Regions from separate parts of the Paraburkholderia pallida genome, predicted to be linked through region 4. Evidence: riboswitches for the same ligand, from Rfam matches in the RefSeq annotation. Region 4 holds a riboswitch; each other region holds the start of a gene.

Region 1 (7,626 bases), 500 kb from region 4:
TGCATGACTGGCCGCAGCCTTTCCCGCGACCCACGCGATGAGGCCGGCAGCAAACAGCGGCAGGCCCCGACGGTCCGAGAGGCGGCTCAACACCGCCAGCACCGCGCCAATGAATCCAACGGACCACGCGACGCCATAGTGCGATTGCGTGAGCACGGCAGTGACCGCCGGCCCTGCCCCGGCCAGTGGCGAGCCGCTCATCACGGCCGCCTGCAGCCAGAGGTACGCGAGTGCCGTGAGCGTCAGCACGATCGCAAGACCCGCCTGCCCGCTGCGCAGCGCGGCGGACGCAGCGATGCCGCTGCGCTTGCCCATCAAGGCGCACGCGAGGGAGCCGGCCGCCATCGCGAACAGCAGATTCTGCAGGGCCGCCACGGCGATCTGCACGGCGACGAGCGGCTCCACGGTCACTTCACCGTAAAGGTGTAGTGCCCCTGCGTGCGGTGCCCGTCATCGGCCACGGCAACCCACTTGACCGTATAGACACCCGGCGTCAGGGGATTGAGCCCAACGGACATGTGCTTCTTGTTCGACGGGTCGACAACGGCCTTGCCGCTGGTGACGGCACTGCCCTTCGCGTCCGTGACGGTAATCGAGCTGAACGCGGGTTCGAGCCCGTCGTCGAAGTCGATCGCGACCTCCTTCTGCGAAGCCGGGACGGTCGAGCCGGCCCCAGGCGCCTGATGGGTCGGGTAGGCATGCGCGTGCGCGAGCTGGCAGGCAGCGATCAGAATGGCGGCAACGGCGCCGCGTGTGGTCGTGTGCAGTTTCATGAGTAGCGTCCTCCTGGGTCAGAACAGCGGCTTGCCGAGCGAGTTCGGGAACATGTCGTCAAAGTAGAGATGAGCTTGCACCAGGATACCCGTATGCGTGCCCGACGCGTGATTGACGGGTATCTGTGCCTCGACGCCGAACTGCCCGTAGCGGTTCGTCCAGAGCAGGCCCGGGTTGATCGTGCCCGTCGTCTGACCCGCGCATGCACCCGCCGTGCAGGTGCTCATCGGGAATTCGACGACCGGAATCAGGTTGGCGAACGGCTGAGGCAGTCCGAGGTCCTTCACCTGCTGCTGCAGGTAGGGAATGCTGTACTGCAGCGTCAAGCCCCAGCCCAGCGAGTTCGGCCCCTGGTCCGACGAGGCCGTCGTCAGGTTCGGGCCGATCGTGCCGGTGATGGCGAACGGGCGCAGGTAGCCGAGCGATGCGGGCAAGTCGCCGAAGCCCTTGCCGAAATAGGCGGTCGGGGTGAATGTCGAAAACGAGCTTCCGATCGATTTGGCGCCGGTGCCGCCGATCGTGGCGAGCAGCCCGACCGATGCCATGAACTCGTGCTCCGGGTTCGCATAGACGAGGTACTTGGCGCCGAGGGTCACGTCATCCCAGCCCTTCGCGTTGCCGTCCGGCGAGTTCTGGCCCACATAGTCGCTCGCGATGCTGAACGCGAGATTCTTCGTGATCAGCTTGTCCCACTCGTACGACACCGTGTTGACGTTCATGTCGTTGCCGTTGCTGTCGGGCGTCTTGATGTGGCTGTACTGCAGGTTGAATTCATCGCCGACGCCGGGATCGTCGACGGCCATCGTCGCCGGAAAGACCCGGTCGCCGACGACCGCGTGAGCGGATGCGGTGGAGGACGCCGAAAGAGACGCGATTGCGCCCGCGGCAAAGAGCGCGGCGCGCACGGGCGCCGCCTGTTGCCTGAAAAGGTTGAGCATGTTGTTTTCTCCAGTTGTCGTGGGTGGCCGTCGCGTGCGTGCGCGAGCAGCGGCCGCCTGCGCGTTGCGCAATGCGGCACCCGGTTGATAGCACGACGAATCAGGAGAAAACGGGAGGCGCCCGGGGTTGCGCCGCGGTGTGAACGAAGGCGGCGCGAACTTCGGCCCACGCCTGCGGCGCGGCTACACGCACGACCAGCAGCATGACGGCAAGCGCGATCGCGCCGCCGGTGAGCGCGGGCACGTGGGCGAGGAGCCCGCAGTATGCGCAGGCTTGCCAGTGCGGCATCGCCGAATGGGCCGGCTGGCTGTCGTGGCCCGCCGGATCGGCGGCGCTCTCCACCGTGCAATAGGTGGCGAGCGCGTTGCTCAACTGCTGATGCGACGCCAGCACCTGCGAAACCGTCGGCGCGAGCGTGGCCATCAGGATTGCAAGCAATCCAAGCAGGCTGCCGAGCTTCTGGAGACGGACGCGGAACATGGCGCGCGCAGGTGAGCAAGTGGAGTGGAGACGCCGAATTATGGCACGCAACGCCCGCGCCAGACAGGCAGGGTCGTCTGATAGGCGGGATCAGCCTCCCTCGCGGAATCGCGAACGCATTGGCCATCACAGGCATGCAATTCATTTCGTAAGCTATTCGTATGGAATGCGAAGGGAATAGCGATTTGTTCGCGCCGGTTTTCGTCTTACGGTTGACGCGCCGGGTAGGCGGCCGTTACGCTTGCGCGCTGATGGTTCCCGGCGACGGGATGAAAAGGGAACGCAGTAGAGGCACATGCCTTCAGTCTGCGGCTGCCCCCGCAACTGTGAGCGGCGAGTCCGTGCCGAAGGAGGCCACTGGGAAACCGGGAAGGCCGGCACGAGACGGCGACCCGCGAGCCAGGAGACCTGCCATCGACCGAGGTCCAAGCAGCCGCAACGGGCGGGGTGTCCCGGCGCGCAAGCACCGCCGCAAGCGGTCGCCCGTTGCAAGGACAGCCCGACCTCAGGATCTGTCTCATGTCCACTGTTATCGAAACCGTTCCCGTGCAAGGAACGCTTCGCCGCCGCGTCGCCGGCATTTACGTCGTTCTCGCAGCCTTCAATATCGGCGCCTGGATCTGGGCCTTCATCGCGTTCCATGCGCACCCGCTGCTCTTGAGCACCGGCCTGCTCGCCTATGGTTTCGGACTGCGTCACGCCGTGGACGCCGACCATATCGCCGCCATCGACAACGTCACGCGCAAGCTGATGCAAGATGGCCAGCGGCCCGTGACCGTCGGCTTCTTCTTCGCGCTCGGGCACTCCGCCGTGGTGCTGATCGTGGCGGCAGCCGTGGCCGCGACGGCCGCCGCGCTCGAAAGCCGTGTCGAGGCCTGGAAGGACATTGGCGGCGTCATTTCCACGAGCGTGTCCGCGCTGTTTCTCTTTCTGATCGCCGCGATGAACATCGTGATCCTGCGCGGCGTGTGGCGCGCGTTCGGCAAGGTGCGGCGCGGCGAGCCCTATAGCAACGACGATCTCGATCTGCTGCTCAACAGCCGCGGGCTGCTGGCGCGGCTGTTCCGGCCGCTGTTCCGTCTGGTGTCGAGACCGCTGTGGATGCTGCCGCTCGGCTTCCTGTTCGGCCTCGGTTTCGATACGGCAACGGAGGTGAGCCTGCTCGGCATTTCGGCGAGCCAGGCTGCGCAAGGCGTGTCGATGTCGGTCGTGCTGGTGTTTCCCGTGCTGTTCGCCGCGGGCATGTCGCTCGTCGACACGACCGACGGCGTGCTGATGCTCGGCGCGTACGACTGGGCGTTCGTTCGCCCCATCCGCAAGCTCTATTACAACCTCACGATCACGCTGGTCTCGGTGCTCGTTGCGGTGCTGATCGGCGGCATCGAAACGCTGGGCCTGCTTGGCGACCAGTTCAACCTCAAAGGTGCGTTCTGGGACGTCATTGGCATGCTCAACGACAATTTCAATGATCTCGGCTTCATTATCATCGGCGTGTTCATTCTGGCGTGGCTCCTTTCGTTTGCGATCTACCGGATGAAAGGCTACGACGACCTGCCGGCCAACCCGGCGGCATAGCAATAACGAAAAAAGATCACTCAGAGTGATCTTTTTTCAAGAACGGCAAATCGGGCGCCGCCGAGCCACAATCGCGATCAGCCCGCGTGGCGGCTGTCCGGCGGCGCGTGTCGAGCAGCATCTCAAGCGCGGGGGACTTGCCTTCGGCGCTGGCCTACCCAGCGTCGAAGCGTCCCCTCAGGACGCGCTTTCACACCCGCTCAGTCGTAAAGCACCGCGGCGATCTTCGGATCGGTCATATTCGTCTTGTCGTACCAGTAAAAGCCCGTGTCGACTTTCTTGGGCAGCTTCTCGCCCTTGAGCGCCTTCACCGCGGAATCGACGACGCACTTGCCAATGCCAACCGGGTTCTGCGTGATCGCGCCCGCCATCAGGCCGGAGTTGATGTCGTCCTTTTGCTCCTTGCCCGAGTCATAGCCGATCAGCACCAACTTCTTGCCCGATTCCTTGACGCCGATCGCCGCGCCTTCCGCCGAACCTTCATTGGCGCCGAAAATGCCCTTGATGTTCGGATTGGCCTGAATCATCGCCTTGGCGATTTCCGCCGACTTCAGGTGGTCGCCGCCGCCGTACTGCACGGAAACGATCTTGATGCCCGGGTGCTTCGTCTTCATCTCGTTGAGAAAGCCATCACGGCGATCGATACCGGTGCGGCTGGTCTGGTCGTGCACGATCACGCCGACTTCGCCTGAATCGCCAATCATCTCCGCCATCTTGTCGGCGGCGAGCGCGGCGGCGGCCAGGTTATCCGTTGCGCACGTCGTCAGCGGAATGTTGCTGTCGACGCCCGAGTCGAATGCGATCACGGGTATCTTCTCGGCCTGCGCGCGCTTGAGCAGCGGAATGGCCGCCTTGCTGTCGAGCGCGGCGATGCCGAGCGCCTGCGGTTTCTTGGCGAGCGCGGCCGAGAGCATGTCGATCTGCTTGTCGACCATCGCCTCCGTTTCCGGGCCTTCGAAAGTGATCCTGACGTTGTGCTCCTTCGCCGACTGCTCCGCGCCCGCTTTCACCGCTTGCCAGAATTGATGCTGGAAGCCCTTCGAGATGAGCGGAATGTACGGCTCTTCGGCATACGTCGAACCGGTCACCCCGACTAGCGCGCCGACTCCGATCACGACACCAATGAGTTTTCTTTTCAACATGGGGTTTCTCCTCCAGAGGTGGACCATCAGCTTCTCTTGCGCCGCAAGATATCCGCATAGACAGCGAGGATGATGATGAGGCCCGTCACCACGATCTGCCACTCCTGCGCAACCGACATGATGCGCAAGCCATTGGTCAGCACGCTCATGATGAAAGCACCGATGATGGTGCCGAGTATCGTGCCCGAGCCCCCGCTCAGCGACGTACCGCCGATCACGACGGCCGCGATGGCTTCCAGTTCGTATCCCTGGCCAAGCGCCGGCTGCGCCGAGTTCAGACGCGATGCGATAAGCAGTCCTGCAATGCCGCAAATCGAGCCGCCGAGCGCGTAAATCGCGATCTTCCAGCGGTCGACATTCACGCCGGAAAGGCGCACGGCCTCTTCATTGCTGCCCAGCGCGAACGTATAGCGGCCGAGCGCCGTGCGGTTGAGCGTGATCGAGCTGACGATGGCGAGCAGGAACAGGATCAGCACCGCGTTCGGCACGGGCACGCTCGGCAGGAAATAGCCGATCAGCGAATCCTGCGAGATCATGTAGAAGTTTTCGGTGTCGGTGAAATAGATGGGCTTGTCAGCCGAGACCACGAGCGACAGCCCCTTGAGCAGCAGCATCATGCCCAGCGTGGCGATGAACGGCGGGATCTTCATTTTGGCCGTCAGCGTGCCCGAAATGGATCCGCACAGCGCGCCCGTTCCGATCGCGGCGAGCACGCCGGTCCACATCGGCAAATGCCAATAGCTGAGAAACACGCCGCAAATCACGGCCGTGAAGGTCATCAACGTGCCGACGGAGAGATCAATGCCGCCCGTGATGATGACGAAGGTGCTGGCAATCGCCAGCACGCCGTTGACGGCTGTCGCCTGCAGGATGCCGAGGATGTTGTCGATCTGCATGAACGCCGGCGACGCGAAGCTGAAAAAGATCAGCATCAGGATCAGGCTGGCGAACGCGAGCAGCTTTTGCAGCGCAGTCGGCGAGAAAATGCGCGCCCTGAAGCCGGACGGCCGTTTCTGGTTGGACAGCGCCGCAGTATCCGATTGCAATGTCATGGATTCAACCTCTCGAGGCTCATGCCACTTTCTTGCCGTTTTCATGCTGCTTGCAGGGCTTCACGCTGCGTCGCGAGATGCATGATGCGCTCCTGCGTCGCCTCGCTAGCGGAGAGTTCGCCGGTGATGCGGCCTTCGCACATCACGACGATCCGGTCGCTCATGCGCAGAATCTCCGGCAGCTCCGATGAAATCATCACGATCGCCTTGCCCTGCTCGGCGAGCGCGCGCAATAGCTTGTAGATCTCGCTCTTGGCGCCAACATCGATGCCGCGCGTGGGCTCGTCGAAAAAGAGCACGTCGCAATCGCGCTCGAGCCACTTCGCAATGACGATCTTCTGCTGGTTGCCGCCGGATAGCAGCCGGACCGGTTGCGTGGCGGAAGGCGTGCGAATGGCGAGCAGATTGATGAAATGCGACGCCGTCTTGCGTATCTGCATGCGACGCAAAAAAAGTCGCAGCGAAAGGAATTTGCCGAGGTTGGACATCACGATATTCGACTCGACGTCCATGCCAGTCGCCAGTCCAAAGCGCTTGCGGTCCTCGGAGAGATAGCCGATGCTGCGCGCGACGGCGTCGCTCGGCTTTCTTATGGGCGCCTTCATGCCTTTCACGAAGATCTCGCCCGATTCGATCGGGTCCGCACCGAACACGGCGCGCGCGACCTCGGTGCGGCCGGCGCCCATTAGTCCGGCAAAGCCCAGTATCTCGCCTTTGTGCAGCGTGAAGCTCACGTCCCTGACGAGCGGACCGGCGTTCAAATGCTTCACTTCGAGCGCGACTTCGCCCTTGTGGGCCGGCCCCTGCCAGGGCGCGATGTCGGCAAGCGTTCTGCCGACCATCATGCCGATGATGGCTTGCACGCTCGTATCGGCGGTGGGGACCGTGGCCACATATTCGCCGTCGCGCAACACGGTCACGCGATCGGAGATCTGCTTGAGCTCATCCATCTTGTGCGAGATGTAGATGATCCCGACACCGCGCGCCTTCAACTGGCGAATGATGCGAAAGAGCTCGGCAATTTCTGCGTCGTTGAGCGCGGAGGTTGGCTCGTCCATGATCAGCACGCGCGAATCGAACGACAAGGCCTTGGCGATCTCCACCATCTGCTGGCTCGCGACCGTGAGCGTGCCGACCACGGTGCGCGGGTCGAGATGAACGTGCATGCGCTCGAGAATCTCGCGCGCCTGTCCATTGAGCTTGTCTTCGTCGAGAAACAGGCGCAGACGCCCGCGCGGCTCGCGGCCGATGAACATGTTCTGCGCGACCGTCAAATGATTCATCAGCTGGAGTTCCTGATGAATGATGCCGATGCCCGCGGCCTGGGCCTCGCGCGGGCTCGCGAACGCAACGGGCTGGCCGTCATAGAGAATATCGCCGGAATCGCGGCTGTACACGCCGGCGAGAATCTTCATCAGCGTCGACTTGCCCGCGCCGTTTTCTCCCATCAGCGCATGCACCTCGCCCGCCGCGAGTTCGAATTGCACTTCGTGGAGCGCTCTCACACCGGGAAAGCTTTTGCTGAGCTTGTTGACGGAAATGAGCGGAGTCATGGGCATTTCTTGTAAAGCAGCACGAACGTGGTTGAACCACTGGCATTGCCTGACGTGAGCCTAAGGCGCGAAAAGATCAGGCCGTTCTTTCGCGGACCGCTGCAACTCCGC
Region 2 (7,626 bases), on a different contig from region 4:
GCAGCGCGGCGAGCGCGCGCGCCGCCGTCGATTTGGCCGTGCCGCGCGGCCCGCTCACGAGCACGCCGCCAATCGCCGGATCGACGGCCGCCAGCAGCAACGCGCGCTGCAGCGGCGCCTGGCCGACCAGCGCCGTAAAGGGAAATGCGGCTCGCACGCGCGCTTCGCTCATGGTCAGGATGCCTCCAGATGCTGCCCGGCTTCGAGCAGGCGGTGTTCGAGTTGCGCGCGATGCTCGCCGGGCTGTTGCCACAGGCCGCGCTGCATCGCTTCGACCAACCGCTCGCAAATAGCATGCAAGGCGTGCGGGTTGTGGCGCTGCAAGAAGGCGCGCGTGTCGTCGTCGTGCACATAGGCGTCTGCGACCAGCGCATATTGATGGTCGCCCACCACGCGCGCGGTCGCGTCATAGCCGAACAGATAATCGACGGTGGCCGCCATCTCGGCCGCGCCCTTGTAGCCGTGGCGCTTCACGCCTTCGAGCCACTTCGGGTTCACCACGCGCGAACGGACCACGCGCGCAATTTCCTCGTGCAGCGGCCGGATGCGCGGCGCGGCGGGATTGCTGTGATCGGCATGATAGAGGCTCGGCTGCGCCTGCGAGAAGTGCCGCGCCGCCGCGGCCATGCCGCCCTGGAACTGGTAGTAGTCGTTCGAGTCGAGCAGGTCGTGCTCGCGGTTGTCCTGGTTCTGCAGCACGACATCGATGCTGGCCAGGCGCGCGCGGAATGCATCGCGCGCCTCGTCGCCGGCGCTCTTCTGTGCATACGCATAGCCGCCCCAGGCTTCGTACGCCTGCGCGAGATCGGCATCGGTCTGCCATTGGCGATGATCGATCATCGATTGCAGCCCCGCGCCATAGGCGCCGGGGCGCGCGCTGAACACGCGCCAGCCCGCGCGGAGGCGCGCTTCGTCCGCGTCCATGCCTTTGGCCACGAGCGCATCGCGCTCGCGCAAGATACGCGCGCGCAGCGGATTCAGATGCTCGGGCTCGTCGAGGTCGGCCACGGCCTGCACGGCGGCATCGAACAGATGCATCACATTGGGAAAGCCGTCGCGAAAGAAGCCCGAGACGCGCAAGGTGACGTCGATGCGCGGACGGTCGAGCGCCTCCACCGGCATGATCTCGAAGTCGATCACGCGCTGGCTGCCCGCCGCCCATTTCGGGCGCGCGCCAATCAGCGCGAGCGCCTGGGCGATGTCGTCGCCGCCCGTGCGCATCGTCGCCGTGCCCCATACGGAAAGGCCGACCGCGCGCGGATAGTCGCCGTGCTCCTGCAGATGGCGCTCGATGAGTTGCTGCGCCGACTTCATGCCGAGCGACCATGCCGCTTGCGTGGGCACCGCGCGCGTATCGACCGAATAGAAGTTGCGCCCCGTGGGCAGCACATCGGGGCGGCCGCGCGAGGGCGAGCCGCTCGGGCCGGGCGGCACGAAGCGGCCCTCGAGGCCACGGCGGAACTGGCGCAATTCCTCGGGCCCGCAGGCGTCGAGGCGCGGCAGCACGTCGTCGCGCAGGCGCGCGATGACGCGCGCCGCGTGCGGCAAGTCTTGCATGGCTTCTTCGAGCGCACCCGGCTTGCCGTCGCAAACGCCAGCGAGCCATGACGCCGCCAGCGCCTCGAGCCGCTCGCGCGTATCGCCCGCGTGGCGCCACGGCGCGTCGCTCGCCTGCGCAAGCAGCGCGGGCCGCGGCCCAGTCCATGGCGCGGCCCAGTCGACGCTTGCCGGATCGAGCAAATGGTCGATGCCGAGATCGCGCGCGAGCGCGTCGATGAGGCCCGCGTTCGCGCCCTGCCCGTCGCCGCACGGATAGCGTCCCAGCGCGAGCAGCGTGTCGCGCCGCTGCACGCCTTGCGGCGAAATGCCGAAGGTGTGCAAGCCGTCGCGAATCTGCGCTTCTTTCAATTCGCAAAGATACGCGTCGGCGCGCGTAAGCAGTTCGTCCTCGGCCTGCTGATCCTGCGGTGCCGCGATGCTCAGCTCCTCGTGCAGGCGATGCTCGATGATCGTCGCGAGTATCGTCTTGCGCAACAGCCTGGCCCGGCGCGGGTCGACCATAATTGCTTCGTAATACTCATCGACCTGGCGTTCGAGATCCTGCAGCGGGCCGTAGTTCTCCGCGCGCGTGAGCGGCGGCATCAGGTGATCGACGATCACGGCCTGCGCGCGGCGCTTTGCCTGGCTCCCCTCGCCCGGGTCGTTGACGATGAACGGGTACAGATGCGGCAGCGGCCCGAGCACCATGTCGGGCCAGCAGGACTCGGCAAGCGCCACGCTCTTGCCCGGCAGCCATTCGAGATTGCCGTGCTTGCCGACGTGCGCGATCGCATCGATGCCGAAGGTGTCGCGCAGCCAGAAGTAGAACGCGAGATACGCGTGGGGCGGCACGAGCTCGGCATCGTGATAGTTCGCGTAGCTGTCGTCGCCACGCGAGCGCGAGGGCTGGATGCCGACGAACACCTGGCCGCAGCGCCAGCCCGCGATCATGAAGCGGCCTCGGCGCACCGTGGGGTCCTGCTCGGGCGTGCCCCAGCGCGCGATGAGCGCGTTCTGCGCCTCCACGGGCAATTGCGCAAAACGCTTGCGGTAGTCGTCGAGCGCGAGGCTCTGCCACGCGGGACGCAGCGCGCGCGTATCGGGATCGTTGGTCACGCCCTGCGTGAGCGTGTGCATGAGCGCCTCGCCGTCCTCGGGCAGATCGGCGACGCGATAGCCCTCGTCGCGCAGCATGCGCAGTATCCCCACGACCGATGCCGGCGTATCGAGCCCCACGCCATTGCCGATGCGCCCTTCGCTCATCGGATAGTTCGCGAGCACGAGTGCGAGCTTCTTCTGCGCATTCGGCAACTGGCGCAGCCTGCACCAGCGCCGCGCGAGCTCCGCGACGAACGCCACGCGCTCCGCATCGGGCTGATAGCGGACCACGTCCACCTGGGTCGCCTTGCAGTGGTACGCGAGGCCCTTGAAACTGATCGCGCGCGTGATCACGCGGCCATCGACTTCGGGCAGCGCGATATGCATGGCGATGTCGCGCGAATTGAGGCCGTGATTGTCGTTGACCCAGTCGTCGCGGTTACCGCCACTCAGGATCACCTGGAGCACGGGCGCATCGCCCGCGATCGCGAGTGTTTCGGGGTCGTCGAGCGACGAGGCCGCGAACGCGGTGGTGTTGAGCACGAGCGAGACATCGTGCTCGAGCGCGAGGCGGTCGAGCACGTCGCGGCTCAGCGCGTCCTTGAGCGACGTGATGGCGAGCGGCAGCGGATTGATGCCGCGTTCGGCCAGCGCGTCGATGAGCGCATCGAATGCGGCCGTGTTGGCGGCCTGCAAATGCGCCTTGTAAAACAGGATCGCCACCACGGGTGCGCCCGGCTGCCAGCGCGCGCGCCAGTCGTCGATGGTCGCGATATCGCGCTGCGGGTGATACAGCGCGGCGGCGGGCAACACCACGGGCGGCGCGGGTTCGCTGCCCCACTTGAAGGCCTGCCACGCGAGCGCGCGCAAAAAGCCTTCGGCGTTGGCCGCGCCGCCTTCGCGCAGATAGCGCCACAACAGCCGGCAGAACTCGGGCTCGGCGCGGCTCTTCGCGATCAGGTTCGGATCTTCCTGCAAGTCGCCCGAAAACATCGCGAGCAGTTGCCCGCGCTTTTGCGCGAGCGTGACGACCTGTTCGATGCCGTAAGGCCAGTACGTCTCGCCGCCCAGATGATCGACGACGACCACGCGCGCATGCTGCAGGACATCGTCGACATAAAAGTCCACCGAGGCGGGCTGGCGCAGATACGTGACGTTCGCGAGCCGCACGCTCGGGAAGCCCGCGGGCAGGCGCGGCACGACGCTCGCGAGCAGGGCGAGCGTCGTGTCGGCGGAACTGAGCACGACGATCTCGGCAGGCTGCTGGTCGATGCGGACGACGCCCTGCGTGTCGTCGACGAAGCCGCCCGGCGTGGTGCGCAGCAAATGCATGGCGTTCTCGCGTGCTTCTGTGTATCAGTGAGTCAGTACGTGCAAGTTCGAGTGCATACGCACGCTCATTGCGCCGGCGCGGTCTGCACCGAAGCGAGCGCGGCATCGAACGCGCGTTGCAGCACCGCCGCGTCGAGATCCTCGCCAATCAGCACGAAGCGGCTCACGAGCGGCTGCGCCGCGCTTTCCTCAGCATTCCAGCTGCGGTCGAAGTAGCTGTCGAAGCGGCGGCCCACGCCTTGAATCACGAGGCGCATCGGCGCGCCCGGCAGCGCGGCGAAACCCTTCACGCGATAGATCGTGTGCGCGTCCACGAGCTTTTGCAGCGCCTCGATCGCGGCCTCGCGCGAGCTCGCGCTGCCCTGCACGACGACCGAGTCGAAGTCATCGTGATGATGGTCGGGATCGTCGGCGGAACCGTGATGGTCGTGGCGCAGATGGATGCTCTCCTCCGAAGCCGCCTCCAGGCCGAGCAGCGTGTGCAGATCGAGCTGGCCATGCTGGGCGCGCACGATCTTCACTTGCGGCGGCAACTCCTCGCGCAGGTCTTCGATGAGCGCTTCCTGCGCCGCGGCGTCGATGAGATCGGTCTTGTTGAGGATGACGAGGTCGGCCGCCGAGAGCTGATCTTCGAACAGCTCGTGCAGCGGCGACTCGTGATCGAGATTCGGATCGGCCTTGCGCTGCGCATCGACGGCCTGCGGGTTCTCCGCGAACTGGCCGCTCGCGGCGGCGGGACCGTCGACCACGGTCACGACCGCGTCAACGGTGAACGCGTTGCGGATCGACGGCCAGTTGAAGGCCTGCACGAGCGGCTTGGGCAGCGCGAGGCCCGAGGTCTCGATCAGCACGTGATCGATCTCGCCGCGGCGTTCGAGCAGTTGCTCCATCACCGGAAAGAACTCTTCCTGCACGGTGCAGCACAGGCAGCCGTTGGCGAGCTCGTAGAGCGCGCCGGCCTTTTCGTTGCCGTCCTCGTCGCAGCCGATGCCGCAACCGCGCAGGATCTCGCCGTCGATGCCGAGCTCGCCGAACTCGTTGACGATCACGGCAACGCGCAGCCCGCCCGCGTGCTGGAGGATGTGCCGCAGCAGCGTGGTCTTGCCGCTGCCCAGAAAGCCCGTGACGATGGTGACGGGGATCTTGCGCATGTGCTGCGTTTGCATGAAGTGCTCCTTCGGCTCGCGGCCGCAGGTGGGATGCGCCGCGTAACGCTCGCGCGCACGTCCTTGCCTGGCGCCGTCAAACACGGCGCGGCCTGCACCGCGCGCGCCTGCCGGCCCACGCAAGGCGCACCGGCAGCAAGGCTGCGCGAAGGCGAAGCGTGGCGTGCCGCGAGGCTTGCACAACGGTGAAACGCAAAGACGCGCGACGAGCGAAGCCCGGCTGACGCATGGAAATCATGGACCCGGCGCCGCAACCCCGCAGCGCGCGTCCCTCGTATCTGGCCGGTATCCGGACTGACGAAGCGCCGCTCCACCTTCCCGCGCGGCAGGCCTCGCGGCCCGCCTGCGCAGTGGCATCACACATGCCATGCATGCTTTGAAGCGGCTTGCATCGACCTTGCGGCCGACGCGCTCGTTGTACCGTTGCGGGTGCAGTTCAGGTTGGCCATGCCCGTGGCGGGATGGCTCCCTGATTCCCGTTTAACCGCGTGCAGAACGTAAGCGCACGCGAGCACCAGAGTGCGTGCGAGTGTAGGCGTGGGCCGCACTCGCGTCAACCGGCGAGTGCGTTGCAGGAAGCGCGCAGCGGCCGCTCGCGTGGCCCGTGCATGGCCTGCGCAGAGCCCTTTGCGTGCGCTCCGGTTTTACCCTTGGCGCGCCGCGGCCCGTGCGCGAAGGCCGGAATGCGTGTGCTATCGTATGCGCGCATCCGGAGCGCATCGCATGCACGCCCTGGCGGCCATGCCAGGCAATGCGTCCTGCTCTGCGCACGCCACGCCTTCGAACTCGCGCATTCCCGTGAACCGCTCCCTGCTCCCCGACGCCTTGCCCGCCGCCCCGGCATCAGTGCACAATCCAGCGCCGCTCGCGCTGGGTCTCGGCTGCCGCAGCGGCGTGACGCTCGCGCAGGTGGAGGCGGCCGTGCATGTGGCGCTCGGCGCCTGGCCGCTGGCAAGCGTGAAGGCCGTGGCCACGCTCGACGCGAAAGCCGCGGAAGCCGCCCTGCTCGCGTTCTGCGCCAGGCATGCGCTGCCGTTGCAGGCCTTCGCGCGCGAAAGCGTGAACGCCATGGGCGTGCAGTCCGCGGTTAGCGTGGCGGCGTATGCGCGCTTTGGCGTGGAGGGCGTATGCGAGCCGTGTGCACGGCTCGCCGCACGAGGCGGCCCGCTCGTGCGCGGCAAGCTCGCGCTCGACGGCGTGACCGTCGCGATCGCGGCTTTCGCCGAGGCGTCACAGGAAGACACCCAAACCGGCGCACAAGCCACCGCATGAATCGGACACGCTGCAGGCGCGCACAGTAACGCACCACAGCGCGCCGCAATCGAAACAACATTCCCGGCCCGAACCGCACGAAGAACCGCGACGAAGACCGCAACACAGGACACACCCGCGACGATGAAAACCGATCCCGAATCGCACCAACGCATGACCGAGCGCCGCCGCGAAGGCCACGAAAAGAAGCAGGCCGCCGCGACGCACGAAAAGGGCCTGCTCATCGTCAACACCGGCAACGGCAAGGGCAAGAGCACGGCGGCGTTCGGCATGGCCGTGCGCGTGCTGGGCCATGGCATGAAGCTCGGCGTGGTGCAGTTCATCAAGGGTGCGCTGCATACGTCCGAGCGCGATTTCCTCGGCACCATCGCGCACTGCGACTTCATCACGATGGGTGACGGCTACACCTGGAACACGCAGAATCGCGACGCCGACATCGCCACCGCGCGCAAGGGCTGGGACGCCGCGAAGCGCATGATCGAGAGCGGCGAATACGGCATGGTGATCCTCGACGAGCTCAACACGGTGCTCAAGTACGAGTACCTGCCGCTCGACGAAGTGCTCGGCGTGCTCACCGCGCGCGGCGCCATGCAGCACGTCGTGGTCACGGGCCGTCACGCGCCCGATGCGCTGATCGAAGCCGCCGACCTCGTCACCGAAATGCGGCTCGTGAAGCATCCGTACCGCGAGCAAGGCGTGAAGGCGCAAAAGGGCGTGGAGTTCTGACGCGATGGCAGCGATCGCAGCAACGGCAGCCGCGCTCGCCTGCCCCGCGCTCTTCATCAGCGCGCCGGCATCGGGCCAGGGCAAGACCACGCTGACCGCGGGCCTCGCGCGCCTGCACCGGCGCATGGGACGGCGCGTGCGCGTGTTCAAGACCGGCCCGGACTTTCTCGATCCGATGATCCTCGAGCGCGCGAGCGGCGCCCCCGTGATGTCGCTCGACTTGTGGATGGTGGGTGAAGCGGGGTGCCGCGCTTTGCTCGCGCAAGCGGCTTCGCAAGCGGATCTCATCCTGATCGAAGGCGTGATGGGCCTCTTCGACGGCACGCCCAGCAGCGCCGATCTCGCCGCGAAATTCGGCGTGCCGGTGGCCGCCGCGATCGGCGCGAATTCGATGGCGCAGACCTTCGGCGCGATTGCGTTCGGGCTCGCGCGCTATCGCACCGACGTGCCGTTTCATGGCGTGCTCGCAAACCGCGTGGGCTCGCCGCGTCAT
Region 3 (7,626 bases), on a different contig from region 4:
GCCCCTGTGCGGGGCGGCACCTACTTTTCTTTGCAGCCGCAAAGAAAAGTAGGCAAAAGAAAGCGGCTCACACCGCTAGTGTGACGCCGTTCACCACTGCCATGTATGTCGGAGCGGCTCCGGGGCATCCGTCGCCTCGCACACTCCACGTAAGTGACAAGGGACTCATCCTTCCCGCCGTGCGCTACGCGCGGGCGGAAGGGTCTGCAAGGAAAACCAGCGGCGGGCCGGCGATTGCGTTGGGGGTACCATCCAGTAAATGCGAGGCGTGCTGACCGGTAAATGTACTGCAGTGCTAACCGATTAATACACTGGAGTGCTAGCCGGTGAATACACTGGAGTGCTAGCCGGTGAATACACTGGAGTGCTAGCCGGTGAATACACTGGAGTGCGAGCCGGTGAATGCACTGGGGTGCTAATTGGTGAATGCGTTGGGGCGCTAATCGGTGAATGCACGGGCGTGCGGGCTGGCGAATGCGTGGGCGAGCCGTCGAGCGAATATATTTGAGCGCGACAAACGCGTGTACATGCCACTGGTTCTGGATATACCCCACGGCGCGCGGAGCGCCGCCGGATGAATGAGCCCTTAGTCACTCCGGCGAGTAGCAAGTGATGGCAGACGCCCCGGAGCCGCTCCGATCAAAGTCGAGTGGTGAACTGCGTCACACTGGCGGTTTGAGCGGCTTTCTTTTGCCTACTTTTCTTTGCCGCGGCAAAGAAAAGTAGGTGCCGCCCCGCACAGGGGCGACGCTTGCGGCCCGCCGCGAAAACAAGTTACCGCGCAAAACCGCAATAAACCACCCCAATTTCCAAGAAATCAAATTTTCAAAAAAAAACTTACCGCTTAGACGCGCCATAAAGCGTCGACTCAGCAAACCCCTCAGCAGCAAGCACGCGCCCGACAATAATCAGCGCCGTGCGCTCGATATCAGTACTCTGAACCTTAACCACAATATCCGCGAGCGTACCGGTCACGCGTTCCTCATCCGGCCAGCTCGCGCGATAAATCACGGCCACCGGACAATCATCCCCATAATGCGGCCGCAATTCCTCCACAATACGCGCGATATGACGCACACCCAGGTGAATAGCCATCGTCGCACGATGTCGCGCCAGGTCACCTAGCGCCTCACCCTCAGGCATCGACGTCTTCGTCGCATAGCGAGTAAGAATCAGCGTCTGCGAAATACCGGGCAGCGTAAGCTCGCTACCAAGCGCCGCTGCGCACGCTGCTGTCGCAGTCACGCCCGGCACAACCTCATAAGGAATCCCAAGCTCGCGCAGCCGACGAATCTGCTCACCAATCGCACCATAAAGCGACGGATCACCCGAATGCACACGCGCAACATTGTGGCCCAAAGCGTGCGCGCTCTCCAGCAGCGCGACAATCTCATCGAGCGTCAGCGGCGCAGTATCCACCACCTGGTGCGCGCAATGCCCCTCGAGCACGGCAGGCGGCACGAGCGATCCCGCATACAGAATCACGGGACAACTGCGCACGAGGCGCTGCCCTTTCACGGTGATCAGCTCAGGGTCGCCCGGCCCCGCGCCGATGAAGAAAACAGTCATGCGTTGAAACTCCGCTGAATGGGTCAGATGTGCTGCACCACGTTGCCAAGCACGTCGATCACGTCTTGCACCGTGGTGAATTCCCGTTGCGCTGGCGGCAGCGCGGGCCGCCGCATCATCACCACGGGCAAGCCCAGCTCGCGTGCGATGGCGAGCTTTGCCTCGGTGGCGTCACCACCGCTGTTCTTGCTCACGATCACATCGAAACGCCCCGCCTCGCAAAGCATGCGCTCGCCCTCGAGCGTGAACGGCCCGCGCGCGTCGATCACGCCTGCACGCGCGTGTCCCGCGTGTGCGTCCAGGCAGCGTACCGTCCAATGCTGATGCATGGGAACCTCGTCGAGATGCGCGAGCGGTTCGCGTCCGAGCGTGAAAAGCACGCGCGAAAACGGCGCGATAGCTTCGATCACGCCCGCCCAGCCGTCCACCATGCGCCAGTCGTCGCCACGCTGCGGCTGCCACGGCGCGCGGCGCAACGCCCAGTACGGCACTTGTGCCGCCGCGCTCGCGCGCGCCGCGTTCGCGCTGATCTGCGCCGCGTAGGGATGCGTGGCGTCGAGCACCAGCGCGATGCGCTCTTCGGCGAGATAGCGCGCGAGGCCCTCCGCGCCGCCGAAGCCGCCCACGCGCACGGCACACGCCAGATCGGCGGGCACGCGGCCGAGGCCCGCAAGGCTGTACACATGCTCAGGCCCAAGCGCACGGGCAATGCGCAAGGCGTCGCCGGTGCCGCCCAGCAGCAGAATGCGCGCCGTCATGGCTTCACGGCTTCGTAAAGCGTGACGGGCAGCGCCTGGCGCCACGTATCGAAGCGCCCGAGGGGCTCGGCTTCGCCAACCCCGATCCGCGTGAGCGTGCCGCCGTGCTGCGCGCGCCATGCCACGAGTGCCGCCTCGCTCTGCACGGTCACGGCGTTCGCTACGAGGCGGCCACCGGATTTGAGGCGCGCCCAGCAGGTTTCGAGCACGCCCGGCACAGTCACGCCGCCGCCGATGAACACGGCGTCGGGCGCGGCAAGACCGTCGAGTGCGTCGGGCGCGCGGCCCGCCACGAGTTGCAGCGCCGGCACGCCGAGCGCGTTGCGGTTGTGTTCGATGAAGCGCTGACGCTCGCCGTTCGATTCGATGGCGATCGCGCGGCATGCCGGATGAGCGCGCATCCACTCGATGCCGATCGAGCCGCTGCCCGCGCCCACGTCCCAGAGCAGCGCGCCAGGCGTGGGCGCGAGGCGCGCGAGCGTGAGTGCGCGCACGTCGCGCTTGGTGAGCTGGCCGTCGTGCAGATAAGCGTCGTCGGGTAAGCCGGGCGTAAGTGTCCATGCGCGCGCCGGTGCCTCGCCATTGGCCTCGCATTCGAACGCGACGAGGTTGAGCGCGGCGGTTTCATCGGCATGCCATGCGTCGGCGCGGCCTTCGATGCGCCGCTCGAGTGAGCCGCCCAGGTGCTCGAACACCGTGAGCCGCGTCGCGCCGTAGCCTTGTGCCGAGAGTAGCGCCGCGAGCGCCGCGGGCGTGCGCCCATCGGCGCTCAGCGCAAGCACGCGCGAGCCCGCGTAGAGATGACGCCAGAGCCCGGCGAGCGGCCGGCCGACCAGCGAGACCACGGCCGTCTCCTGGAGCGCCCAGCCGAGGCGCGCCGCCGCGAGCGAGAGCGACGATGGCGCAGGCAGCACGTCCATCTCGCCCGGCGCCACGTGACGCGCGAGCGTCGCGCCCACACCGTAGAACATGGGGTCGCCGCTCGCGAGCACGCAGACGCGCTCGTGCGTGGCGCGCAGCGCGAGCAGCGGCTCGACGCTGAACGGCTGCGGCCAGGGCTCGCGGCGCGCCTGCATGCGCGCGGGCAGCATCGCCAGATGGCGCGCGCCGCCCGCCACCGCCGCCGCCGCGAAGAGCGCGCGCCGCGCCTCGCGCCCGAGCCCCGCGTATCCGTCTTCGCCTATGCCGATCACCGTCAGCCACGCCCGCCTGCCCTGCATCCGCTCTCCGTTTCGCATTGCACGCGGGCCGCACTGAATCGCGGAAACGCGCTGGAAAACGGGCATAATACCGCTTCCGCCGGCGCCTGAAGGGCGAAAGCTCGAAGGCAGCTTTGCATGAGCCCGGAGTCAGCGCGTTGCATGGGGTTGGAGTCAGTGCTGAAGCACTAACTCCAACCGACAGCTGAAGCGCTCACTCCGGATCGCAACAAGGGAACACAGCGAAGCTGTGGCCGCCCCCGCGACTGTGAGCAGCGAGACCGCATCCATCCAGGCCACTGGTTTTACCGGGAAGGCCGATGCGGTTGACGACCTGCGAGCCAGGAGACCTGCCGGCCGAAAGTTTGTTCGCGCGCGTCCAAAGCCTGGCGGGGTGTACCGGCTTCGATCGCAGCGCGCGGACGTTTTCGCGTTGTCGCGCTCCCGCATGGCGCCCCGCAATCGCCGCTTCGCAGCGCGGTCGCGGCGGCATGCCCGAGCGCGCGATGCATGCACGGTGTCCCTTGAATCACGACTCGAAGCCCGCTTTGGCTCCTGCTGCGCTGGCCGCGGCCCGCCGTTCGGCGTGCCCGGGTCTCGTGCGCGTGGTCGCGGCGCGCGACGGCGGACTGTGCCGCATCCGCCTTGCGGGCGGCGCGCTCACGGCCGCGCAGGCGCATGCGATCGCCGAGGCCGCGCTCACCCATGCGAGCGGCACGCTCGAGTTGACCAACCGCGCGAATGTGCAGGTGCGCGGCGTGCGCGCGGGCAGCGAGACAGCACTCACCGAGGCGCTAGTGGCGGCGGGTCTGGGGCCAAACGCATCGGCGCACGCGCACGGCGACCTCTGCGCCGCCGACGAATTGCGCAATCTGATGCTGAGCCCGCTGGCCGGACTCGATCCCGACGCGCTCATCGACACCACCACGCTCGCCGCGCCCATCGTCTCGATGCTGCAGAGCGAGCCGCGATTCGCGGCGCTCTCGCCCAAGTTCGCGCTGCTGCTCGACGGCGGCGAGCGTCTCGCGGCGCTCGATCATCCGCATGACATCTGGCTCGCGGCCGCGCGCAACGCAGATGACGTGCGCTTCGTATTCGGCCTCGCCGGCTGCGTTGGCGACGGTGCGCTCGGCGGCGTTGCATCCGCACACGCGCCCGCGCTCATTCGCGCGCTGCTGCATGCGTTCCTCGACTTCGCGGAGCCCGGCCAGACGCGCATGCGCGAAGTGCTCGCATCGCACGATGCCGATGCGATGCTCCAACGCGCACTTCATCACGCCGATTTCCCCATCGCGTGCAACGATGCGGGAAATGAAACGGCATTGCAGGCATGGCGACGCGAGCCAGTCGACCTCTCGTTGCGCCTCGGTGCACATGCACTCGACGGACTCGCCATCGCTCACGCGGACGCCAAGGGCTACGCCGGCTGCCAGCCGCCGCTCGCACGGCTCGATGCCGCGACGTTGCACGCGCTCGCCACGCTTGCGGAAGAACACGGCGACGCGACGCTGCGCGTCACGCCCTGGCAAGGCGCGATCTTGCCGAACGTGGCGCAACGCGCCATGCCAGAAGTGCTCGACCGCCTGCGCGCGCTCGGCCTCGTGTGCGATAGCGCCGACCCGCTCGCGCGCACGATCGCCTGCACGGGCTCGGCCGGCTGTGCGAAGAGCCGAGCCGATACCAAGGCCGACGCGCTGCGTCTCGCCGCGCAGCTGCCGCCCGGTGTGCATGTGCACTTGAGCGGCTGCGAACGCTCGTGCGCGGCCGCGCATCAAGCACCGTTTACGCTGCTCGCCGCCACGCCCGGCCACTATGACCTTTACGAGCGCGACCCAGCCGCCGCCCCTTTCGGGCGCCTGGTCGCGCGCAACCTGACGATTGAAGCCGCCGCGCGCACCCTCGCGCAGCGGCCCCGGAGCACCCCCGATGTCTGACTACATTCGCGACGGCCAGGCGATCTATTGCGAGTCGTTCGCGACGATCCGCGCCGAAGCCGATCTCTCGCACATTCCCGCCGACCTAGAAAAGCTGGCCGTGCGCGTGATCCACGCCTGCGGCATGGTCGACGTGGCCGCCGACCTGGCGTTCTCGCCCGGCGCGGGCCGCGCCGGCCGCACGGCGCTCGCAAACGGCGCGCCCATCCTCTGCGACGCGAAGATGGTCGCCTTCGGCATCACGCGCGCGCGCCTGCCTGCCAGCAACGCCGTGATCTGCACGCTCGACGACCCCGCCGTGCCCGGCCTCGCGCGCGAGCTCGGCAACACGCGCTCGGCCGCCGCGCTCGAGCTGTGGCGCGAACACCTCGAAGGCAGCGTGGTCGCCATCGGCAATGCGCCCACCGCACTGTTTCACCTGCTCGACATGATCGCGGCCGGCGCGCCGCGCCCCGCGCTGATCCTCGGCATGCCGGTGGGCTTCGTCGGCGCCGCCGAGTCCAAGGCCCTGCTCGCCACCGCCGCGCACGGTGTGCCGTTCGTGGCCGTGCACGGGCGGCGCGGCGGCAGCGCCATGGCCGCCGCCGCCGTCAACGCACTTGCTTCGGAGATCGAATAAATGTCCATCAAAGGCCGTCTTCACGGCATCGGCGTTGGCCCCGGCGACCCCGAGCTGCTCACGCTCAAGGCGCTGCGCCTCCTGAAGGCCGCGCCCGTGGTCGCGTACTTCGTCGCCAAAGGCAAGAAAGGCAACGCGTTCGGCATCGTGGAAGACCACCTGCACGCGCAGCAGGAACGCCTGCCGCTCGTGTACCCGGTGACGACCGAAGCGCTCGAGCCGCCGCTCTCGTACGAGGCGATCATCGCCGACTTCTACGACGGCGCCGCGCAAGTCGTTGCCGGCCATCTCGATGCGGGCCGCGACGTGGCAGTGATCTGCGAAGGCGATCCGTTCTTCTACGGCTCGTACATGTACCTGCACGACCGCCTCTCCGAGCGCTACGAAACCGAAGTGGTGCCGGGCGTATGCTCGATGCTCGGCGGCGCGGCCGTGCTGGGCGTGCCGCTCGTCTACCGCAACCAGAGCCTCGCAGTGCTCTCAGGCGTGCTGCCCGAGGACGAACTGCGCCGCCGCCTCGCCGACGCGGACGCCGCCGTCATCATGAAACTGGGCCGCAACTTCGAGAAGGTGCGCCGCGTGCTCGCCGATCTCGGCCTCGCGCAGCGCGCGCTGTATGTCGAGCGCGCGACCATGGCGAACCAGCGCATCGTACCGCTCGACGAGGTCGATCCGATGGCGTCGCCGTACTTCTCGCTGCTCGTCGTGCCGGGGGAAAAATGGCAAGCCTGATGCCGCCCGCGATCGTCGTGCTCGGCCCCGGCGCGCTCGCGACCGCGCAGCGCGTGAAAGCGCTCTATGCAGGCGCGCAGATTCACGCCTTGCAGGAACGCGCGCAAGGCGATGTCGCGTTCAGTGGATTGAGCGAGCACTTGCGCGAGCTGTATCGGCGCGGCACGCCCATCGTCGCGCTGTGCGCGGCCGGCATCGTGATTCGCTGCCTCGCGCCGCTGCTCACGAGCAAGAGCGTGGAGCCGCCCGTGCTCGCGCTGGCCGAGGACGGCAGCGCCGTCGTGCCGTTGCTCGGCGGCCTTACCGGCGTGAACGTCATGGCGCGCGAGATTGGCGCGGCGCTCGAAACCGCGCCCGCGATCACCACGAGCGGCGAATTGCGCTTCGGCACGTGCCTGCTCAATCCGCCCGAAGGCTATGCGCTTTCGAGCCTCGCGCAAGGCAAGCGCTTCGTCTCCGATCTGCTCGCGGGCGAGGCCACGCGCATCGACGGCGCTGCGCCCTGGCTCGAGACCGTGAACCTGCCGCGCGACCCGGCGGCGCGCCATGCGATCCGCGTGAGCCCGCACGCCTGGGACGGCAATCCCGAGCATCTCGTGATTCATCCGCGCAGCGTGGTCGCGGCGGCCAGCGTGGCGCCTGCGCTGCTCGCCGAACATGTGCGCGAGGCACTGAGCGCGAACGGCATCGCGCAAGAGGCGCTCGCGGCGCTCGTCGCCCCGGCCGCGCGCATGGGCGAGGCCGCGTTCGAGCAGGCGGCGCGCGCATTGGGCGTGCCGCTGCGATTTACCGGTGCCGGCGATGCCGTCGACGCG
Region 4 (7,626 bases):
CCGCATGGCGAGGACGTGTGGCTCACGGCGCTGTGCCGCGCGGCGCAGCCCGCCGACATGACGGCGAACGCAGCGGCGGCGGCGCAGCCGGCTGCAGAAAGCTAAGGGCTAGCGATCGGTCAGACGCCTTAATGCATGCCCGTCGCCAGCGCCCCTGAAGAGCGCCCTTGGCGGAGCGCCCTCGGCGACAATGCTCAACGCGCTCGTACAGGCTCGCGCCCCCGTACGCGAACCATTGCGTCAACCGCAGCCGCCAGGTCTGAATCGAGCTGGGGCCATCTGTCCACGACAACCACGGGCCCGCGGCGAGGCTTGTGGGACATTGCTCCGGACAAGCCGGCAGGCGGCGACGATGTGCCGCCATAGCGAAATACGCGCGCGCGGCCGGGCACGACCTCCTCGGCCACGTGAACGATCCCCGCTTCGAGCCAGAGGCGCAGGACCGCGCGCACGCTGCGGGCATCGGCCTTGACCCGCATCGCCAGTTCCGTGGCCGTGCCGCAAATCCCCTCTTGCATCACATCGATCAGGCGCGCAGCGACCTCCCCTTTCTCACGCATGTTGGTCTCCTTGTGAGTACCTGCCTCGAAGCCGGGAATGGCAGGCGTTCTCGATAGGTTCCCCGGCCGACGCGCGCGATCGTATTTTCGATCGGACACGCGTGGGGCAACGCTAACCGCAAAGAGCCATCAAGCGTCTCAAAAAGAAGCACTCCTTTAGCTTTGCGCAAGATATTAGGACACGCGCGCCGCGTCGCGGATCGAGGCACGGCTTTGGGTGAACGACAGCGTATGGGCGCTCGCACGGCCGCCTGCTTCTTTCACGCGACGTCGCGCAACGCGAGACGCACGTGGCCGTCGCGGCCATGCACCGTCGTGGCTTGCCACAAGGCGTCGAGGATAGACTGCTCGACGCAGTCCGCGCTCGCCTGGAACAGCGGGTCGAGATGCGCGTCGGCGAGAAGCGGCGGCAGGCGGAACAGCGGCGCATCGTGCGGCAACGTGTAAGCCGTGCTGAACGCCATGGCTATGTCGCCGCTGCCGTGGCCATAGCAGGACCCCGTGCGGGCGAGCCCCGCAGCGGCACGCATCGACACGCGGCGCAACTGCCGCGCATCCAGCGGCGCATCGAGCGCGATCAGCATGATGATCGATCCTTTCTCGGGCTCGGTGTGCTTGCCATCGCTCGCGTGACGCTCCGCCAGCCTGCGCCCAAGCGGCACGCCCGCGACGGTGAGCATGGGCAGGCGGCCGAAGTTCGCGAGCACGAGCACGCCCTCGCGGACTTCGATCACACGGCGGGACGGCAAGACGATACCGGTCCCGGCACGCGCGCCCGCCTGTGCGTCGGCGCCTGAATGCATCTGCACGATTTGGACTCGTGCATTTATAGCGCAGGGACCACTCCCCCTCGAGTTGCCCCGCAAGTGCTGCTTTATCGATAAATCGCCACGACGGGTGCGTCTCCCACGCGGGCATAGCCACGATACATGCCCTCGGTATTGAAGGGCAGCGTGACATTGCCGCGCGCATCGACCGCGATCAAACCGCCCCGTCCATCGATGCGCGGCAGCCGCTCCATCACGACGTTCGCCGCGGCGTCGGCGAGCGTCGCGCCGCCATAGCGCATCTGCGCAGCAACGTCGTAGGCCGCGACCATGCGCATGAACATCTCGCCCGAGCCGGTCGTGGAGACGGCGCAGGTAGCGTCGTCGGCGTAGCAGCCCGCGCCGATCAGCGGCGAGTCGCCCACGCGGCCCGGCTGCTTGTTGGTGACGCCGCCCGTCGAGGTGGCGGCAGCGAGATGCCCGTGAGCGTCGAGCGCGACCGCGCCCACCGTGCCGTGCTTGCGGTTCGGATCGATCGGCTCGTGCGGCAGGCCGCCATCGCCGGCTGCGGTCTGGTCCGCCGATTTGTCTGCCGCGCGGTCTGCCGCCTTGTCCAACGCTTTGTCCACCCCAGCCGCGAGCGTCGCGCCGTCATGGTCGAGCATCGCGCGCTGCGCACCGCGCGCGAGCAGCCACTGCCGGTGGCGCGCGTCGGTATGAAAATAGCCGAGCTCGACGAATTCGAGCCCCTGCGCTGCCGCGAACGCTTCCGCGCCCTCACCCGTGAACAGCACGTGCTCGCTGTGCTCGAGCACGCGGCGCGCGGCGAGCACGGGATTGCGCACGCGCTTCACGCAGCACACCGCGCCGGCTTCGAGCGTGCGGCCGTCCATGATCGATGCGTCCAGCTCATGCGTGCCCGCCGCCGTGAAGACCGAGCCGTGGCCCGCGTTGAAGAATGGGCAGTCCTCGAGCAGGCGCACCGCTTCGGTGACCGCGTCGAGCGCGCTGCCGCCATCGGCGAGAATCTGTTGCCCGGCCGCCAGAATGCCGCTCAGCGCGGCGAGGTATTGGGCTTCGGTTTCGGCGGCCATCGCGGTGCGCAGGATCGTGCCCGCTCCGCCGTGAATGGCAATGACTGGGCTGGCGTTCATGACTTGCTCCTGGAGCGCGAAGTTTCGCGGGGGGATGGGTTCGAAGGCGCCGCTGCCGGGAGGCTCGCGGCCGCCGACACGGCGGACTCGGGCGTCAGCCAGGGCAGCACCGACTCGGTGATGGTGGCCGCGGCCTCGACCGAATGTTTCGCGCGCAAGGCCACGGCGTCGCACAACGCCTCGATCACGGCCAGCACCGCAGCCTCCGAGTTCGCGGCGAGCCGGCGTTCCGCGCGCACCAGCAGCGTCAGGTCGGCAAAGCGCGCGAGCGGCGAATCGCTGCTGTCGGTGAGCGCGAGCACACGCACGCCCAGATGCGCGGCGCGGCGCGAGAGCTTGATGGTGTCGTCGACGTAACGGGGAAACGCGATGCCGATCAGGAGGTCGTCGCTGCCGGCGCCGAAGAGCCGGCGCGCGGCGTGCGTCGGGCCACCGATGGTGGACAGCGTCTGCACGTTGTCGAGGTAGGGCAGCAGCGCGAGCTCCATGAGTCCCGCCAGAAATGCGCTCGTGCCGGAGCCCACGATAAAGACACGCCGCGCCTTCATGATGGCGTCGACGGCGGCGGCCGCCGCGGCGCTGTCGATCGACTGGCGCGAAGCACGGAGGTTGACTTCGGCCTGCTCAAGCGAGGCGCCGAACAGCTCGGCGCCGCTCGTAGGCGACTCCTGCGCCGTGCGCAGCCGCTCGACCGGCGCGAGCGTGGCCTCGAAGCCGCGCACGAGCGCCTCGCGAAACGCGGGATAGCCGTCGAAGCCCAGCGCGCGCGCGAAGCGGTTGGCCGTGGCCACCGAGGCGCCCACGGCGTGCGCGAGCTCGTCGATGCGCATGGTCGCCGACTGGAACAGATTGGCGAGCACATACTCGGCCATGCGCCGATGGCCAGGCGTGAGGTCCGGCATCGCCGCGTTCAGGCGCGCGACGATTTCGGCATCAGGTGAATCGGACGTCAGCGGATGGGGTGACCGTGCGGCCATGGGGAACCTGGGCGTGTCAGCATAACGATGTAAATATAATTACACGCCAGCCCTCATCTGAAAATTCGTTTTCATCGAGACAAGGGTTTATCCCAGGTAAGCCATTCGTAAAAACGCCCGGGTTCCTCATCGGAACACCGGGCGTCTGGACATCTTCGCAACACCTTCAAAGCACTTTCACGAACGCGCGTCGGGCGCGCTCAGTTGGGGCTCACAGCGAGCTGCAGCGGCTCACAGCGCGGCGGCCACGGCCTTGCCCACGTCGGCCGTCTTCGCTGCACCGCCCATGTCCGGCGTGCGCGGGCCTTCCACGAGCACCTTCTCGATTGCCTGCATGATCGCGTCGTGGGCGGCCTTGAACTGCTCGTCGCCGTTGCCGAGGAAGTCGAGCATCATCGCGCCCGACCAGATCATCGCGATCGGGTTGGCGATTTCCTTGCCGAAGATGTCGGGCGCCGAGCCGTGTACCGGCTCGAACAGCGACGGGAACTTGCGCTCCGGGTTCAGGTTCGCCGATGCCGCGAGGCCGATCGTGCCCGTGCAGGCGGGGCCGAGGTCGGAAAGGATGTCGCCGAACAGGTTCGATGCCACCACCACGTCGAAGCGGTCCGGCTGCAGCACGAAGCGCGCGCAGAGGATGTCGATGTGCTGTTTGTCCCACTTCACGTCCGGGTAGGCTTCGCCCATCGCGGCCACGCGCTCGTCCCAGTAGGGCATGCTGATCGAGATGCCGTTGGACTTCGTGGCGGCCGTGAGCTTCTTGCGGCCGCGCTGGTTCGCGAGCTCGAACGCGTATTTCAGGATGCGGTCCACGCCTTGGCGCGTGAACACCGACTCCTGCAGCACGAATTCGCGGTCCGTGCCCTCGAACATCTTGCCGCCCACCGAGCTGTACTCGCCCTCGGTGTTCTCGCGCACCACGAAGAAGTCGATGTCGCCGGGCTTGCGGTTGGCGAGCGGGCACGGCACGCCGGGCAGCAGGCGCACGGGGCGCAGGTTCACGTACTGGTCGAATTCGCGGCGGAACTTGAGGAGCGAGCCCCACAGCGAGATGTGATCGGGCACCTTGTCGGGCCAGCCCACGGCGCCGAAGTAAATGGCGTCGAAGCCCTTGAGCGTAGCGAACCAGTCGTCGGGCATCATCTTGCCGTGCTCGAGATAGTAGTCGCAGCTCGCCCAGTCGAAGTGCGTGAATTCGATCTTCAGGCCGAACTTCGCGGCCGCCGCCTCCACCACGCGCACGCCCTCGGGCATCACTTCCAGGCCGATGCCGTCGCCGGGAATCGCCGCGATCTTGAAGGTCTTGCTCATGTCTCGTTCTCCGTTGCCTGGCACGCCTGGATTGGCGCGCTCTCCGTGACTGCAAGGATGCCTCAAAGGAGGCTGGAGATAAGCCCCCGACGTGTGGAGACATTGAACACGAAATGTGAATAATCGGGGGGCATGGCTGGGGCGGCCAGCTGCGCCCTTTCAAGCGAGGCTTGGCTGCTTGTCTGGCAGGACGGCTCTGAGTATTTAATCTGAAATCTTGTTTTCGCGGTGGTCCGCGAGCGTTGCCCCTGTGCGGGGCGGCACCTACTTTTCTTTGCAGCCGCAAAGAAAAGTAGGCAAAAGAAAGCGGCTCAAACCGCTAGTGTGACGCCGTCCCCCTCTGCCCTGTATATCGGAGCGGCTCCGGGGCATCCGTCACCCCGCACACTCCGCCTTAGTGACAAGGGGCTCATTCTTCCCGCCACGCGCTACGCACGGGCGGAAGGGGCTGCAAGGAAAACCGGGTGGGCTGCCTGACGAATACGCGGGAGTGCTGCCGCCTAATATGTTGAATTCCTACTAATGCGCAAAAGCGCCTCCATGTAAATCCACTGGAGTCCTACCGATTTTCGAGAGTGCTTCCATGAAAATACGCTGGAGCCCTACGAGTACGCGTACATCCCCATGGTTTTGGAAATGCCCTACGGCGCGCGCAGCGCCGCCGGATGGATGAACCCTTAGTCACTCCGGCGAGTAGCAAGTGGTGGCAGACGCCCCGGAGCCGCTCCGCTATAAGGCGAGTGGGGGACTGCGTCACACTGGCGGTTTGAGCGGCTTTCTTTTGCCTACTTTTCTTTGCCGCGGCAAAGAAAAGTAGGTGCCGCCCCGCACAGGGGCAACGCCTGCGGCCCGCCGCGAATACAAGTTAAGGCCAACGCGCCAAAAAACCCACACCAAACCAGCGTGCGACGAGCCGCACAGGCTCAAAGAACATTTTCGCAACGCCCAATCCGCAATGAGTTGACGCGCGCAAGGCGCGCCCCTTACCCTTGCGCCCTGATGGTTCCCGGCGACGGGATCAAAAGGGAACGCAGTGGGCGCACATGCGCCACGAGTCTGCGGCTGCCCCCGCAACTGTGAGCGGCGAGTCCATGCCGAACGTGCCACTGGGAAACCGGGAAGGCCGGCAAGGGGCGTCGACCCGCGAGCCAGGAGACCTGCCATCGACCGAGGTCCAAGCAGCCGCAAGGGGCGGGGTGTCCCGAAGCGCCAGCACCGCATGCATGCGGTCGCCCGTTGCATGGACAGCCCGACCTCAGGATCAGTCGCATGTCCACCACCATGATTGAAACGGTTCCCGCGCAGAGAACCCGCCGCCGCGTTGCCGGCACTTACCCGATTTCCGGCCCTGCCAACCAAGATGTCCGCCGGACCACGCTGCGCCCACTCGCGGCCGCCTGCGCCTTCGCTGCATGCGCATGGCACGGCGCGTACGCCGCCGACGGCGCGCCACCGGCGCCGCTATCGCCCGCCGAAGCTTCCAGCACTTCAGCCACTTCCGCCGACGACACCGGCACCACGCTGCCGAACATTCTCGTGGTGGGCGACACGCAACATCTGCCGCAATCGTTCGACCAGCGCTACGCGAGCACCCAGGTGCTCACACGCGAGGACCTCGACCGCCTCTCGCCCGCCGACCCGAGCATCACGCAGGCGCTCGCGACGCTGCCGGGCGTGACCGTCTCGCAGAGCGGCGGTCCGGGCTCGCTGACCTCGGTGAGCATTCGCGGCTCGGCGGGCAATCAGGTCGCGGTCTTCATCGACGGCATTCGCGTGGGCTCCGTCACGACCGGCGAGGCCGAGTGGGCCGATCTGCCAACGGAGGCGTTCGACCGCGTCGAGGTGATCTCGGGCCCGGCCGCCGCCTCGTTCGGCGCGGACGCCGTGGGCGGCGTCGTGCAACTTTTCACGCGTCACGCGTCGAACCTGCCGAATCAGACGACGGTTTCGTTCGGCGGCGGGTCCAACAAGACCTTCGACACGCAGTTGCGCACCTCCGGCACCGTGCCATCGACGGGACCGCTCGCGGCGCTTGGCGGCCTCACCTACTCGCTCGGGCTGCACGACTACAACACGGCAGGCATCGACGCGACACGCCCCTGGGCCTACGGCCACGAGGACGGCCGCAATCCGTATCACGCGCAGGACGTGAATGGGCGGCTCGGCTACGCGCGCGACAACTGGTCGATTTCCACGTTCGCGCTGTATCACCGCTCCGATCTTTCCTATGACAATGCGGGCGGCAACGACCGGCAAGCCGATTATCAATTGACGACCGGCGTCGCGTTCCACCTCGACATCACGCCGTTTACGCAATTCGACCAGTCCGTGGGTTACGCAACCGATCGGCAATTCATCTACTCGAACGATCCCACGATACCGACTGACGAATTCAACTCGACGCGTTTTTCCACCTCGACCTCGATCACGCATCAGGAGACCGGCCACACGCTGTTCGGGCTGCCGCTTTCGGGCGAAACCAAGCTCGCCTACGACTTCTCGCGCGAGCTGGCATTTCTGCCCGTCGATGTCCCGAGCGGCCTGCCCGCACGCAACGACTCCGCCGTCTCGCTGCACCAGTCCACCACCCTTGGCGACGTGACGCTGTTCCTCGCCGGGCGCCACGAGATCGTCCAGGGGCAGAGCGTCAATACCGGCAACGCCGCGCTCTCGTGGGCGATCACGCCGGTCTACACGGCGCGCGTTTCGTACGGCAACGCATTCCGCCTGCCGACGTTCAACGACCTCTATTACCCGGGCTACGCGAACCCCAATCTCCAGCCCGAGCGCAGCGACAGCGTCGAGGCGGCGCTCGACGCCAACACGTCGTTCGGCACCTTCACGGCGGCGATATACG

The links. Region 4 has a riboswitch for cobalamin ahead of E1956_RS32130 (TonB-dependent receptor domain-containing protein). Riboswitches for the same ligand answer to the same signal wherever they lie in the genome.
Region 1: another riboswitch for cobalamin. It lies ahead of E1956_RS34245 (HoxN/HupN/NixA family nickel/cobalt transporter); the one in region 4 lies ahead of E1956_RS32130 (TonB-dependent receptor domain-containing protein).
Region 2: another riboswitch for cobalamin. It lies ahead of cobW (cobalamin biosynthesis protein CobW); the one in region 4 lies ahead of E1956_RS32130 (TonB-dependent receptor domain-containing protein).
Region 3: another riboswitch for cobalamin. It lies ahead of cobG (precorrin-3B synthase); the one in region 4 lies ahead of E1956_RS32130 (TonB-dependent receptor domain-containing protein).

Annotation. Positions count from the first base shown of each region.
Region 1 is NZ_CP038150.1:1,747,450-1,755,075, reverse strand. Features, by position in the region: gene E1956_RS34265 (CopD family protein) at 1-405, opposite strand, end outside; gene E1956_RS34260 (copper resistance CopC family protein) at 408-773, opposite strand; gene E1956_RS34255 (transporter family protein) at 792-1,712, opposite strand; gene E1956_RS34250 (DUF2946 domain-containing protein) at 1,813-2,193, opposite strand; cobalamin riboswitch at 2,430-2,623, shown strand; gene E1956_RS34245 (HoxN/HupN/NixA family nickel/cobalt transporter) at 2,713-3,768, shown strand; gene E1956_RS34240 (ABC transporter substrate-binding protein) at 3,969-4,910, opposite strand; gene E1956_RS34235 (ABC transporter permease) at 4,937-5,962, opposite strand; gene E1956_RS34230 (sugar ABC transporter ATP-binding protein) at 6,004-7,515, opposite strand; gene E1956_RS34225 (GntR family transcriptional regulator) at 7,576-7,626, opposite strand, start outside.
Region 2 is NZ_CP038149.1:1,649,915-1,657,540, forward strand. Features, by position in the region: gene E1956_RS22540 (magnesium chelatase ATPase subunit I) at 1-172, opposite strand, end outside; gene cobN (cobaltochelatase subunit CobN) at 175-3,969, opposite strand; gene cobW (cobalamin biosynthesis protein CobW) at 4,035-5,135, opposite strand; cobalamin riboswitch at 5,399-5,669, opposite strand; gene E1956_RS22555 (cobalamin biosynthesis protein) at 5,859-6,407, shown strand; gene cobO (cob(I)yrinic acid a,c-diamide adenosyltransferase) at 6,531-7,133, shown strand; gene E1956_RS22565 (cobyrinate a,c-diamide synthase) at 7,138-7,626, shown strand, end outside.
Region 3 is NZ_CP038149.1:1,638,618-1,646,243, forward strand. Features, by position in the region: gene cobM (precorrin-4 C(11)-methyltransferase) at 838-1,569, opposite strand; gene E1956_RS22500 (cobalt-precorrin-6A reductase) at 1,593-2,327, opposite strand; gene cbiE (precorrin-6y C5,15-methyltransferase (decarboxylating) subunit CbiE) at 2,324-3,547, opposite strand; cobalamin riboswitch at 3,716-3,898, shown strand; gene cobG (precorrin-3B synthase) at 4,033-5,460, shown strand; gene E1956_RS22515 (precorrin-8X methylmutase) at 5,453-6,079, shown strand; gene E1956_RS22520 (precorrin-2 C(20)-methyltransferase) at 6,080-6,811, shown strand; gene cobJ (precorrin-3B C(17)-methyltransferase) at 6,799-7,626, shown strand, end outside.
Region 4 is NZ_CP038150.1:1,245,373-1,252,998, forward strand. Features, by position in the region: gene E1956_RS32100 (helix-turn-helix domain-containing protein) at 1-105, shown strand, start outside; gene E1956_RS32105 (hypothetical protein) at 195-560, opposite strand; partial or broken gene E1956_RS32110 (P1 family peptidase) at 821-1,348, opposite strand; gene E1956_RS32115 (isoaspartyl peptidase/L-asparaginase family protein) at 1,435-2,481, opposite strand; gene E1956_RS32120 (MurR/RpiR family transcriptional regulator) at 2,478-3,458, opposite strand; gene E1956_RS32125 (tartrate dehydrogenase) at 3,690-4,769, opposite strand; cobalamin riboswitch at 5,753-5,948, shown strand; gene E1956_RS32130 (TonB-dependent receptor domain-containing protein) at 6,039-7,626, shown strand, end outside.